DNA from 2 places in the Saccharococcus thermophilus genome. Region 2 is predicted to be linked to the other one. Evidence: a T-box and tRNA genes for the amino acid it is inferred to sense, from the RefSeq annotation. Region 2 holds a T-box; the other holds one or more tRNA genes.

Region 1 (6,934 bases), 1.0 Mb from region 2:
TTTTACATCGGGCTTTACAATCCGTTTAGCGACCTCGGCGACGCGAAGAAGACATCAGCCATCGTAAGGCAGTGGAATTTTGCTTCGGCGGAGACGGCTGCCCGCTATCCGAATATTATCGCCGTCCCGACGTTCGATTTGTTTTCGTTGCATGTGAATGATTATTTATACAGCGATCACTTTCACCCGAATAAAGACGGATACAAACGGATTGGCGAACGCGTCGCTTCCTTAATTACATTCACAGAGGGGGACAAAAAGTGACGAAGCAGACGACATTAATCGTTGAAAATTTGCGCAAAACGATTCGCCGCAAAGAAATTATTAAGGGAATTTCCTTTGAACTAAAAGAAGGGGAAGTATTCGGCTTTTTAGGGCCAAACGGCGCGGGAAAAACGACAACGATCCGCATGCTCGTCGGGCTTATCAAGCCGACATCGGGGCGTATTTCCATCTGCGGCTATGACCTGGAGCGCCAATTTACAGAAGCGATCCGTCATATCGGCTGCATTGTCGAAAATCCCGAATTATATCCGTATTTAACCGGCTTTGAAAACCTCGAGCATTTTGCGCGCATGGTTCCCGATATTCCAAAAGAACGAATCATGGAAGTGGTGGAGTTAGTCGGTTTACAAAACCGCATCCACGATCGCGTTAGCACGTATTCGCTCGGAATGCGGCAGCGTCTTGGCATCGCACAGGCGCTGTTAGGAAAGCCGAAAGTGCTGATTTTGGACGAGCCGACCAACGGGCTTGATCCTGTCGGCATTCGCGAAATGAGAGAATTCATCCGCTTTTTGGCGGAAACGGAAGGATTGAGCGTGCTCGTCTCCTCACACCTGTTAAGCGAAATTCAATTAATGTGCGACCGCGTGGCGATCATGGCAAAAGGGACGTTGCTTCGGGTTGATACGGTGGAACATCTGTTAAAAGAACAAGCGCGTGTCGTGTGGAAGGCCGAGCCGCTGGAAACGGCGAAATCGATATTAGCGGGGGAAACGTCGATTTATCGAACCGATGGGGATATGCTTATCACTCCGTACGAACCAAAAAAACTCTCCGTTTGGAACAAAAAGCTTGTCGAAGCAGGGGTCGCCGTCCATGAAATTCATCCGAAATTGCCGACGCTTGAGGACTTATTTATTGAATTGACGGGAGGGGAGACGATTGAGTAATCTCGTGTACAATGAAATGCTGAAAATTGTCCGCAAAAAGCGGCTATGGGTCATTGCAGCGATTGTCGCCGTGCTCGTTGTCCTTTTTACATACGCGCAATATAAGCAGGTGCAGGAAATGCAGAAAAGGCTCGGAACGACGGATTGGCGGACACAGCTGCAGCAGCAAATTATCGATGCGCAAAACCGTCTCAATTCCAGCAGTATTTCAGACGAATGGCGCAAATATTTGCAAATTCGTCTCCAGCAGCAGCAATACTATTTAAATCACGATATTAATCCATCCGCTCCCGGTGCGCCAACGTTTATGCGCATGTTTATCGAAAACGCGATCGATTTGTTTCTCCCGCTCCTTGTCATGGTCGTCGCCGCTGACTTAGTATCATCGGAAGCGAGTGGCGGTACGATTAAGCTCTTGTTGACGAGGCCGGTTAGAAGAGGGATGGTTTTGCTTAGCAAATACATCGCGCTGTTATTGTCGATTTCGTTTATTTTGCTTATGGTCGCTCTTCTGTCGTATGTCATTTCAGGAGCGGTGTTCGGATACGAAGGATGGCGGCTTCCATTATTGACAGGGTTTGTCGCCCAAGGAGAAGAATTAAATACAGCCAACGTTCATATGCTTCCGCAATGGAAGTATGTGCTTATTGAATTGGGGCTTGCCTGGTTTGTGTGCGTCGTGGTGGGGACATTGACGTTTATGCTTTCCGTTTTGATGCGCAGCACCGCCGCGGTGATGGGAATTATGCTTGCGGCGCTGATCGCGGGCGCGATTTTGTCTAATATGGTATCTTCCTGGCATTCGGCAAAATATTTGTTTATGGTCAATCTTAGCCTTACCGATTACATCAATGGGACGGCGCCGCCGATTGAAGGCATGACGCTTGGGTTTTCGATGGCGGTGCTGGCGGTATGGGGACTTGCGGCGCTCTTGATCTCATTTATGGTGTTTACAAAACGGGATATATATTAGAAAAATGGGACGGGCCGGGAAAACAGGTTCGTCCCTTTTTTTACACGCCTTCTGTCACTTTGATTCCTGTGGCCACGCGATCCATCTATCCCTGCATACCCGAGCAAAAATTTTTTTGCAAAAAAGTATTGACTATATTATTTTTTTTAGATAGAATAATAACTGCCGTTAACGTTAGCGGCTGTTAATCGGGAAGTAGCTCAGCTTGGTAGAGCACACGGTTCGGGTCCGTGAGGTCGCAGGTTCAAATCCTGTCTTCCCGATCATTTTGTGATGGGGCCTTAGCTCAGCTGGGAGAGCGCCTGCCCCGCACGCAGGAGGTCGTCGGTTCGAATCCGATAGGCTCCATCATCTTCATACGGAGGAGTACCCAAGCCTGGCTGAAGGGGTCGGTTTCGAAAACCGATAGGGGTGTCACAGCCCGCGGGGGTTCGAATCCCTCCTCCTCCGCCATTATATTTTGATTACATACTAAAAGATATTGGAATCATATGCTTGTCGATGTAATCGGCAAGCTTTTTTATTTTTTTAAAAAATAGAAATGACCTGTCCCTTATCATTGGAACAGGTCATCATTCGTTAAAAGTTTTTCGCTGCTTGTTCAGCTTTCTTGATCGCGTTTTGTTTAATTGCCTCCGCCTCATTCGGGAATTGTGCCATTCCTTCGACAAAAATGGATTGAACGTCAGTAATGCCGATAAAGCTGAGCACCGCCCGTAAATAACGGTCTCCAAACTCCATTTCTTTCATTGGTTCTTGTGAATAAATTCCACCGCGGGCTTGAATGTGTACGGCTTTTCTTCCTGTTAATAGCCCTACCGAACCATTTTCCGTGTAACGGAATGTTTTTCCTGCGATGCAAATTGTATCAATATAAGCTTTCATTTTTGGCGGAAAACTAAAATTCCACATCGGTGTGACAAACACGTATTTATCTGCGCTGATAAATTGATCGGTTAATTCATTGATGCGGCTTATTTTTTGTTTTTCTTCCGCGCTTAGCTGTTCGAATGCATGCCCTTGTTGTAGTTTGCCCCAGCCGTTTAATACATCGGCATCAATGAAAGGGATATCGGTACGATAAAGATCTAATTCGACAATCTCGTCTTGTGGGTTTTGTTGTTTATAAGCGTTAAGAAACGCTCTGCCAACGGATAAGCTGTAAGATTCTTCTTCCCGTTTTGGGTTTGCTGTAATGTACAATAATTTAGCCATGATTGTCCTTCCTTTCGTTGCTGTAAATAGTTTGCCAAACACTACGTAAATCCATGTATGGTCGATCGCCATAACTCGTATAGTGTTTTAACATTGATAATAATAATGTAACCTAATTATTTTTGTAAAATAATATGCTTTTAAAATAAAAGTATGGTAAATCAGCAATAATGTAATTATGTTATCAAAAAAATGTATTTTAATAAAATAAATGGAAGGTAAAAAGAAGTGACTTGTCTGTGCCGAGGGCATGATTCTTCCTCCTGGCAACATGTTCGATGGATCGGAAAGAAATTCTGTTTGATGGCGTTCCAACATACGAAGAGTAGAATCAGGCAGCAGCAACGAATGAAGCAGCAATTTCCTATCCATTAAATAAAAGTAAATCGTTTGCATTTATCAGTTGTGTAGGGTACGATACTGGTGAAAAAATCGGTTTCGAACAACCATAAGGGGGACAATTAGATGCCAGTACAGCGTCGTATCCGCCGCGTGAAAACGGTGCAAGTCGAAACAAACAGCTCGATCCATCGCAGTGGGCCAGTGCTAGAGCCGGGGAATTGGGAAGAGTACGATCCGTTTTTATTGCTAATGGAGGATATTTTCCAACGAGGAACGTTTGATTTTCATCCGCATCGCGGCATTGAAACGGTGACGTATGTGATTGATGGACAGTTGGAACATTTTGATAGCAAAGCCGGCCACGGCACGCTTGGTCCCGGAGATGTGCAGTGGATGACGGCAGGACGGGGAGTGATTCATAAAGAAGATCCGGCGCCAGGATCGACCGTGCATAGTTTGCAGCTATGGATCAATTTGCCGCGCGTGAAAAAAATGATTGAACCGCGCTATCAAAATTTAAAGGCCGGAGAGATGCCGGTCCGCCAAGAAGAAGGGGCGCTTATCCGCGTATTTTCCGGGTCATCGCAAGGAGTAAAAGCCCCAACGCTTAACCATGTTCCAGTGACGATGGTAGAAATGGTGCTCGAGCCAGGAGCAAGTGTCGTACAAGATTTGCCGGGAAGCTACAACGGTTTTCTGTACATTTTGGAAGGAAGCGGCATGTTCGGCGCCGATAGCACGGAAGGAAAAGCAGGGCAAGTATTGTTTTTAAGCCGTCATGATAAAGAGGAGGAAAGCGAACTCACCGTCACCGCCAAAGAAAAATTGCGCGTCCTTCTTTATGCTGGCGAGCCGGTCAACGAGCCGGTTGTCGCTTACGGACCGTTTGTGATGAACACGCAGGAAGAAATCCGCCAGGCGATCCGTGATTATCAAGAAGGAAAATTCGTTGAATAACTATAAAAAAGCGCTCCGATATGGAGTGCTTTTTTTATGGTAAAAATATTTACAAAATTTAGATTAAATAGGTACAATTGTATTACTCATACTATAGGGAGGGAAAATGGTTGCAAAACGCTCCGTTTTATTTTGCTTCGGTGATGTTATTAACCCTTTGGGTGTTCTTTTTTCTTGCGTTGTTTTCCGTTATTTCAGCGTCGCTGCCATGAGCAAACGTATAACATTTTGTTGATGGGGGCAAAGCAAATGCTGTTCTCTTTTTTGTTTTCTCAGCTTAATTAACAAATTTTATATAATGCGATTAAATAATTAGATAATTTTCTAAATAATAAAATAAGCATGGTGCACGTAGGTACCGTCAAGAATTTTGTGTAATATAATGGGGGTAGGGTTTCTCTGAAATGGATTTGGAATGAATAGGGAACTAGTTTCCTCCACACAGGAGACTGAATATTCAGTCTCCTGTGTGGAAAGGGAGAATCCCCCTATTTTGTTTATTTACAGTATTTGGTTAATGATAACGTTCTTCAAACATTCGCTCGAGGGCTTCCTGTGCTTCGGCAAATCCTCGCAACTTTCGCCCTGCCCATTTCTCATTAAAATCTTGAATGGTCAAATATACGATTTTTTCAGCGGCTTCTAAACTATTCAAACTGTTCATCGGCTTTAGACGTTTCCGAATCTCCTTGATCGTTCGTTCAATGGCATTCGTCGTGTAAATCACACTTCGAATACTGCTTGGATAATCCATAAATGTAAGGAGGACATCCAACTCATTGGCCCAAGATTGAACTTCTCTCGGATACTTGCTTGACCATTTCGACTCAAACTGTTGAAACATCTGTAACGCCATCTCCTTATTCGGCGCGCGATAAATCAGCCTGAGATCCTCGGCCACTTCAAATTGGTCTTTTTTCCGAACACGATGGAGCGTGTTACGGACTTTGTGAACGACACAACGCTGCACATCGGCTTTCGGATAAACCGCCTTAAAGGCTTCCTCCAACCCTGGTAGTCCATCGAATATGCCCAGAAGCACTTCCTTGGCGCCTCTTTGGTAGAGGTGTTGAAGAATTTCCTGCCATACATAGGCGCTTTCTTGTCCTCCCACAAAGAAATCAAGAATTTCGCGATATCCTTCTTCGTTCACCCCTAACACCACATAAATGACTTCTTTCTCCACGGTTTCGCGACGAAGTTTTACGTATAAACCATCCAAATATAAGACGGAATAACGCTTGTGCAGTGGACGAGTGTGCCATTTCTCGATGTCTTCCTTCACGACATCGGTAATACGGCTGATCGTCGCAGGAGAATAGGTGCTTCCTAGAATTCGTTCGATAAACTTGCCAATTTCCCGTGTACTCATGCCACTTTGGTACATCCTAATGATTGCTTCCTCCAGCCAGCCGGTGTGCCGTTGGTAAGGGGCAAACAACTGTGTTTGAAATTCTCCGTTTCGGTCTCTAGGGACCAAAAGACCTTCAATCCGGCCATATTGCGTATCTAGATTTCGTTGATAGTAGCCGTTTCTCATATTTGATGTTCCGGCCTGTTCTATTTCGAGGAAATTCTTGATTTCTTCCCGCATGATCAGTTCTAATTTTTCCTTTACAAACTGACGAATGACACTTTCCAGTTGATTTGCCCAGTCGACATTCGGTATACTTTTAGACATAGGTAGGGTTCTCCTTTCTCTGGAATGTTTGGGTTCAATCAGAGAATACCCTACCTTTTTTATTTTGATCTAGTAAAATGCTTTACACAAAATTTTATACATCATCTGCACGTATATGAATAATGAACTTTGTTTATAAAGCGCTAGCCGATTCAACACGAAGAGACATTTTAAATTTGTTAAAAAACAGAGATTTGACGGCGGGGGAAATCGCTGACCATTTCCGTATCTCCAAACCAAGCATTTCCCATCATCATGAACCTCTCCCACCTTCATTCCATGAAGAGGTGGGAGTTTCTTACCATCTCCATCGAAGAAGCTTCTGCACGGAAGAAGGTGGTCTCCTTCCACTCGATGAATGCATCGGAAGTCTTCTTGATGGGTCCAGTAAGCAACATCGGCATCACACCGATGGGGCGGTCCAACCCTTCTACTACTTCTTGCTTACGCAATCCGTAGATACGTCAGCTTCGTTTGTACGTTCCAGTGTTTGAAGGTGCCGTGCAGCGCTTTGCTTAAGATATTTCTCGCGCCGTGAACGTCACGATGTTCCTCATACCCACACCGGCACACAAACAGGCGGGAGGACAC
Region 2 (6,934 bases):
TCTTTGTATAGTGGAAGCGGGGCGCAACCCCCGCTTCTTTTTTGGCTAGCGAATAACGTCTCTATTTCCCATATATGGACGCAATACTTCCGGAATGACAACCGTTCCGTCTTCCTGTTGATAGTTCTCTAAAATAGCGGCAACCGTACGGCCGATAGCCAACCCTGAGCCATTGAGCGTATGCACGTATTCCGGTTTCGCTTTCGGGTCGCGACGGAAACGGATATTGGCGCGGCGCGCCTGAAACGCTTCAAAATTGCTGCAAGAAGAAATTTCCCGATACGTTCCGTAGCTTGGCAACCATACTTCAATATCGTATGTTTTCGCAGCCGAAAAGCCCAAATCTCCCGTGCATAAACATACCACGCGATAAGGCAGTCCAAGCCGCTGCAAAATTCTTTCCGCTTGATTCGTCAGCTTTTCTAATTCATCATACGAATCTTCCGGTTTGACAAACTTCACCAGCTCTACTTTGTTAAATTGATGCTGGCGAATCAGCCCTCTTGTGTCGCGTCCTGCAGAACCGGCCTCGGCGCGGAAACATGCGCTGTAAGCCGCATAATAAATCGGTAAATCTTCCGCAGATAAAATTTCATCGCGATGCAGATTCGTCACCGGCACTTCCGCCGTCGGAATGAGGAAGTAGTCTTCGTTTTCGACGCGAAATGCATCCTCTTCAAATTTTGGCAGTTGCCCTGTACCTGTCATGCTGGCCCGGTTGACCAAATACGGCGGCAGCACTTCCTGATAGCCAAACTCTTCGATATGCACATCAAGCATAAAGTTAATCAACGCACGCTCCAAACGGGCGCCCATCCCTTTATAAAACACGAAGCGGCTTCCTGTGACTTTCGCGGCCCGCTCAAAATCAAGAATGCCAAGTTGATCAGCAATTTCCCAATGCGGTTTCGGTTCAAACGAAAACGAACGTGGTTCCCCCCATTTACGGATTTCCACATTATCCTCTTCTGACTTGCCAACAGGTACCGATTCATGCGGAACGTTTGGAATGGATAACAACAGGGCATTTAATTCCTCTTCCACTTGGCGGATTTCTTCATCCATCGCTTTAATTTGCTCCCCGACTTCGCGCATTTGCGCAATCAGATGCTCCGCGTCTTTTTTTTCGCGTTTTAATACAGCTATTTGTTGCGATACTTCATTTCTTGAATTTTTTAGTTCTTCTGCTTTTGTAATCAGTTCGCGCCGCTTTTTGTCGAGTTCTTCAAAGCGATCCATATTCGCTAAGTCTCCGCCGCGCTGTTGTAGTTTTTCTTTTACTTCCTGAAAGTGGTTGCGTAAAAATTTGATATCGAGCATATGCGATACCTCCTTCGTTTATTATTATATAAAATAAAAACTCTCGTCCCAAAAAGGGACGAGAGTAATCCCGCGTTGCCACCCTTATTGAAGACAAGGTTGTCTTCCGCTTGCATCGATAACGGCGAAAAACCGAAAATGCTTACTAGCTTACGCATTCAGCATTTTACTCAAGGACGGATTCACAAGCGTTTCCCATCGGTTCGCACCACCCACCGACTCTCTGAAGAGAAACGGCCTTGCTACTAGTTCCTTTCATCGCTTTCCCGTTATACACTTTTGCCGATCACTTGTACCAATAATGTACTATAAGTTTTTGTCAAACGCAACTGTTTTATGCTTTTGCTTCTTTCACCATATTAAGAAAATAGTGCGTCATGCGGTGGTCATCCGTCAATTCAGGATGGAATGAACATCCGAGAAACTGTCCTTGTCTTGCGGCGACGATCCGTCCGTCGTATTTGGCCAAAATTTCGACGTCCTCTCCTACTTCCACAATATGTGGAGCGCGGATAAACACACCGATAAAATCATCGGCAACCCCGGCAATCGAAAGTTCCGCTTCAAAACTTTCGCGCTGGCGGCCGAAGGAATTTCGCTCAACGGTAATATCCATCAGTCCTAAATGCGGTTCATCGTAGCCAACGATTCGTTTCGCCAACAAAATGAGCCCCGCGCAAGTGCCAAACATCGGTTTTCCTGCCGCGGCAAACTGTTTTAACGGCTCCATAAATCCGTATTTATCCATAAGACGGCGCATCGTTGTGCTCTCGCCGCCAGGGAGAATTAGACCATCCAGATCTGCAAGCTGGTCTGTTTTTTTTACGACAACTGCTTCCGCCCCACATGCTTCAATGGAGCGAACATGTTCTTGTACAGCACCTTGTAAGCCAAGTACTCCAATTTTCATCGTCTCGTTTACTCCTTTACTTACCAACCACGTTCTTGCATCCGTTGCTCTGGCAGTAATGATGCGACATCAATGCCGCGCATTGCGCCGCCCAATCCTTTCGATAAATGAGCAATTAGCTCGTAATCTTCATAATGGGTGGTAGCTTCAACGATTGCCCGTGCGTATTTTTCTGGATTTTCCGATTTGAAAATACCAGAGCCGACAAATACGCCATCTGCCCCTAAGTGCATCATCAGCGCCGCGTCCGCCGGAGTCGCGACCCCGCCAGCGGCAAAGTTGACAACTGGAAGACGGCCTAACCGCTTAATCTCACGCAATACTTCGACTGGGGCGCCTAAATTTTTTGCCTCTGTCACTAATTCATCTTCGCTCATGCTGACCACTTTACGTATTTGCGCATTAACTTTGCGCATATGCCGAACTGCTTCGACAATGTTTCCGGTTCCTGGTTCTCCTTTTGTCCGCAGCATCGATGCACCTTCCGCAATGCGGCGTGCTGCCTCTCCTAAATCACGGCAGCCGCATACAAAAGGAACGGTAAATTGTCGTTTATCAATATGAAACTCTTCGTCAGCCGGTGTCAACACTTCGCTTTCATCGATATAATCTACACCCAGCGCTTCTAAAACGCGTGCTTCTACGTAATGACCGATTCGCACTTTTGCCATCACAGGAATCGATACAGCTTTCATCACTTCCTCAATGACCGTTGGATCTGCCATGCGTGCCACGCCACCAGCAGCGCGAATATCAGCAGGAACACGTTCCAGCGCCATTACCGCTACCGCGCCAGCGGCCTCGGCAATTTTCGCTTGTTCCGCATTTACTACGTCCATGATGACGCCACCTTTTTGCATTTCTGCCATTCCACGTTTAACACGGTCTGTACCTGTAATTGCCAACTTTCATTCCCCCTTATTTCTACCCTAATGCTGTGATAGCTGGCATCAAATATCACAGATTGGATGATTACATTTTCTTATTTTACCTCAATTTTTTTAAAAATCACAATAGAAAAAAGCTCCCTGAAAAGGAAGGAGCTCTTAAAACCAACCTTTGACTGTTTTTACTACGCTCGTCCATAAATCGCCAAACAATCCGCCAATTCCTCTCATGGTGAGCACAAACCAGTTCGCTTTTTCGACATTTTCCGTTGCCACAATATTGACGCTCACATTTTTCTTCATTTCCGGACTTAAGAAGCTATACGATTCTTCGCCTTTGTATTGTAATGTCATATACCCAACTTTTTCTCCTTTTTTTACTGGAGCCGTTAATTCACCTTTATCGGTCAATTTCTTTTTATCGAAAACGTAAACAGGACGATAATTTTTTTCTTCGCCGTTTTTCACTAATAAGGAAAACGGCTTGTCCGTTGCGATGGATACGGTCTTTTCTTTTCCCTTTACGACCGGAAGGGTTTTATGACCTTTCAGTTGATATCCTTTCGGGTATAGTTCTTTCATAGAGTAACTGTTAAATCCGTAGTCAAACAGTTTCCGAGTCTCTTCGAAGCGCGCCTCCTTCGTTGATTTCCCGCTTTTGTCTTTGGCGTTCATTACCACTGTGATTAGACGGATGCCGTCGCGCTTTGCCGTACCTGTAAAACAATTTCCTGCAAATTCCGTATATCCTGTTTTTAAACCATCGACTCCTGGATAGGCATAAACCAACCCCGGCAGCATCCAGTTCCAGTTATCCATTTTAATTTCATCATCTGTTCCTTCACGGAATGTTTTATGAGCGATACTTGTTGTTTTCAGCACTTCAGGATGGTCCTTTAGCAAACGATAAGCCAATGTTGCCATTGCTCGTGCCGACATCACGTTTTCCTCATTTGTATCGGTTCCTTCTGGATGAAACCCTTTTAAGTCTTGATTGCTCAATCCAGTTGCATTGACAAATTTATAGTCTTTTAAACCTAATTGTTTCGCTTTTTCATTCATCATTTTCACAAAATTTTTTTCAGAACCGCCGAGAATCTCAGCAATCGCTACTGTGGCCCCATTGGCGGAATAAATGGCCATCGCTTCATAAAGTTCGCGAACGGTATATTTTCCATCTTTCCGCAACGGAACGTTCGACAAAGCACGATCTTGCGAAAGACGGTAAACGTAATCACTTGGCGTATATTGTTGATCCCATTTTACCCGTTTTTCCTTAATGGCATCTAGCAGCAAGTATTCCACCATCATTTTTGTCATGCTGGCAATGCCAAGAGCAGTATCAATATTTTTTTGATACAAAATTCTCCCCGTATTGGCATCCACTAGAATTGCCGCATCGGCATTAATATCTAATGGATCGCTTTCTGCTTTTACTGCTTGAAACGGCAACAAACCTAGACATAAGCAAATAGCCATGAAAAAAATTATCGTTTTTTGTCTCATCTTCTTCACTTTCGAACCCTCCTCACACAAACGTTATTGTAACACACTCATCTACAAAAAAATAGACGGAGAAAATTTCTCCGCCTTAAGTTAGGTAAATAGACATAACTCATCTGTGAACTACTCACTACTTGCCTTTATTTCGAAGTAGGAACTTCCAAGTAACTTGTATGTTTTCGCTGAACAATAAGCAACATACAAGAAGCTCTTTTATGCTTACCCTCATTTCGAAGACGTTCGTTTTAATATCATTATCATCTCCCGCTTTCAATGATGCGACTGCACCTTCACATTAGAAGCGAGAGGCTTCTTTTCGGGAAATATTAAAAAATGGAATAGTTTGGCGCTTCTTTCGTAATTTGCACATCATGCGGATGGCTTTCACGCAATCCCGCATTCGTCATCCGGATAAATTGCGTTTTTTCCCGCAGTTCTTCTAAATTTCTTGTTCCACAATATCCCATTCCCGCGCGAAGACCGCCAACAAGTTGATAAATGGTGTCGGCTAAAGGTCCTTTGTACGGAACACGTCCTTCGATTCCTTCCGGGACAAATTTTTTGTTGTCCTCTTGGAAATAACGGTCTTTACTGCCTCGCTCCATGGCAGCTACCGAACCCATTCCACGGTACACTTTAAACCGTCTTCCTTGATAAATTTCCGTTTCTCCCGGGCTTTCCGATACGCCAGCCAAAAGGCTGCCCAACATCACGGCATGAGCTCCCGCCGCTATCGCCTTTACGATGTCGCCGGAATATTTAATTCCGCCATCAGCGATAATTGGAACTCCATATTTGCGAGCCTCTGTCGCACAGTCGTATATCGCCGTAATTTGCGGTACACCGACCCCGGCGACGACACGTGTCGTACAGATGGACCCAGGTCCGATTCCAACTTTGATGATGTTGGCGCCTGCCTCAATCAAGTCGCGCGTCGCCTCCGCTGTTGCGACATTTCCTGCGATAATATTTAAGTCAGGATATTGCTCACGAATTTTGCGGACAGTCTCCAGGACACCTTTCGAATGACCGTGCGCCGTGTCCACGACAATGACGTCCACGTTTGCTTCTACAAGCTTTTTCACTCGGATCATCGTATCAGCGGTCACACCGACAGCAGCCCCGACAATGAGACGTCCTTTGGAGTCCTTAGCGGAGTTTGGAAATTCAATAACTTTTTCAATATCTTTAATGGTAATGAGTCCCTTCAATACTCCATTTTCATCGACAAGCGGCAGTTTTTCCACTTTATACTTTTGCAAAATCTTTTCCGCTTCTTCCAGTGTCGTCCCGACAGGTGCGGTAATTAAATTTTCCTTTGTCATTACATCAGCGATTTTAATGGAATAATCTTGGATAAAGCGCAAATCACGGTTTGTAATGATGCCGACGAGCTTTTGTTCTTCCGCATTATTCACAATTGGTACGCCGGAAATTCGGTATTTGCTCATTAAATGCTCTGCGTCATACACTTGATGCTCAGGGGTCAAGAAAAATGGGTCGGTAATAACTCCCCGTTCCGAACGTTTTACTTTGTCGACTTGCTCGGCTTGCTGTTCAATGGACATGTTTTTATGAATAATGCCGAGCCCACCTTGCCTTGCCATGGCAATCGCCATTTCCGCTTCCGTTACCGTATCCATTCCCGCGCTAATGATCGGGATATTCAATTGCAACGTTTCGCTCAGCTTGGTCGTCACGTCGACATCACGAGGCAATACATCGGATTTGGCAGGAATAAGAAGCACATCATCAAATGTTAATCCTTCTTTTGCAAATTTCGATTCCCACATGTTTTCTCCCCCTTGTCCCGAAATTATTATTAGTAGCTTATCAACTGGTTAAACTACTGTCAAGGAATATAGAAAATGTTCAACTTTTCAGTTATTTAAAACCAAAATTATGATAATAAGGGGGATGGAAATGTTTGATTACGGAAACATGTCAAACAAATTTATTGTCTTTCATTCGGCAGATATAGCCCAGCAGCTTCTTTACCAATGCTATGTAAAACAAGAAAGGGAAGATGCTGTGCAAAAAAGTTATACAAACTGTTACCCATTCCTTTATTATTTAGAGCACGGACAAAACTTTTATGCAACGGCACGCCACGCGCCATTATCGATCAAACCTGTTCTTCTATTTTACGGGATGGTGCAGCTTCTAAAGGCTTGCTTGCTTACCGTTGACGCGGATTATCCTGAATCCACTTCTGTCCTGGCACACGGAGTATCAACAAGAAAACGAAAAAAACAAGGATATGAATTTTTAGATGATGAAGTAAAAGTGCAAAAGAACGGATTGTTTACTCATT

The links. A T-box is a leader RNA that pairs with one kind of tRNA and senses whether it is charged. The one in region 2 lies ahead of serS (serine--tRNA ligase), so its partner is inferred to be a tRNA-Ser.
Region 1: it encodes a tRNA-Ser, which carries the amino acid that the T-box ahead of serS (serine--tRNA ligase) is inferred to sense. The anticodon was not compared.

What each region holds. Positions count from the first base shown of each region.
Region 1 covers NZ_JAASRS010000001.1:1,256,530-1,263,463, reverse strand. The annotation lists gene BDD39_RS06490 (SGNH/GDSL hydrolase family protein) at 1-264, shown strand, start outside; gene BDD39_RS06485 (ATP-binding cassette domain-containing protein) at 261-1,175, shown strand; gene BDD39_RS06480 (ABC transporter permease) at 1,168-2,148, shown strand; tRNA gene BDD39_RS06475 (tRNA-Pro) at 2,338-2,411, shown strand; tRNA gene BDD39_RS06470 (tRNA-Ala) at 2,424-2,496, shown strand; tRNA gene BDD39_RS06465 (tRNA-Ser) at 2,509-2,601, shown strand; gene BDD39_RS06460 (FMN-dependent NADH-azoreductase) at 2,728-3,363, opposite strand; gene BDD39_RS06455 (pirin family protein) at 3,829-4,662, shown strand; gene BDD39_RS06450 (IS256 family transposase) at 5,177-6,343, opposite strand; partial or broken gene BDD39_RS06445 (ArsR family transcriptional regulator) at 6,466-6,597, shown strand; gene BDD39_RS06440 (RNA-guided endonuclease InsQ/TnpB family protein) at 6,788-6,934, opposite strand, start outside.
Region 2 covers NZ_JAASRS010000001.1:215,401-222,334, forward strand. The annotation lists gene serS (serine--tRNA ligase) at 46-1,320, opposite strand; T-box leader at 1,372-1,588, opposite strand; gene pdxT (pyridoxal 5'-phosphate synthase glutaminase subunit PdxT) at 1,655-2,230, opposite strand; gene pdxS (pyridoxal 5'-phosphate synthase lyase subunit PdxS) at 2,251-3,135, opposite strand; gene BDD39_RS01300 (serine hydrolase) at 3,277-4,623, opposite strand; gene guaB (IMP dehydrogenase) at 4,947-6,413, opposite strand; gene BDD39_RS01310 (YaaC family protein) at 6,544-6,934, shown strand, end outside.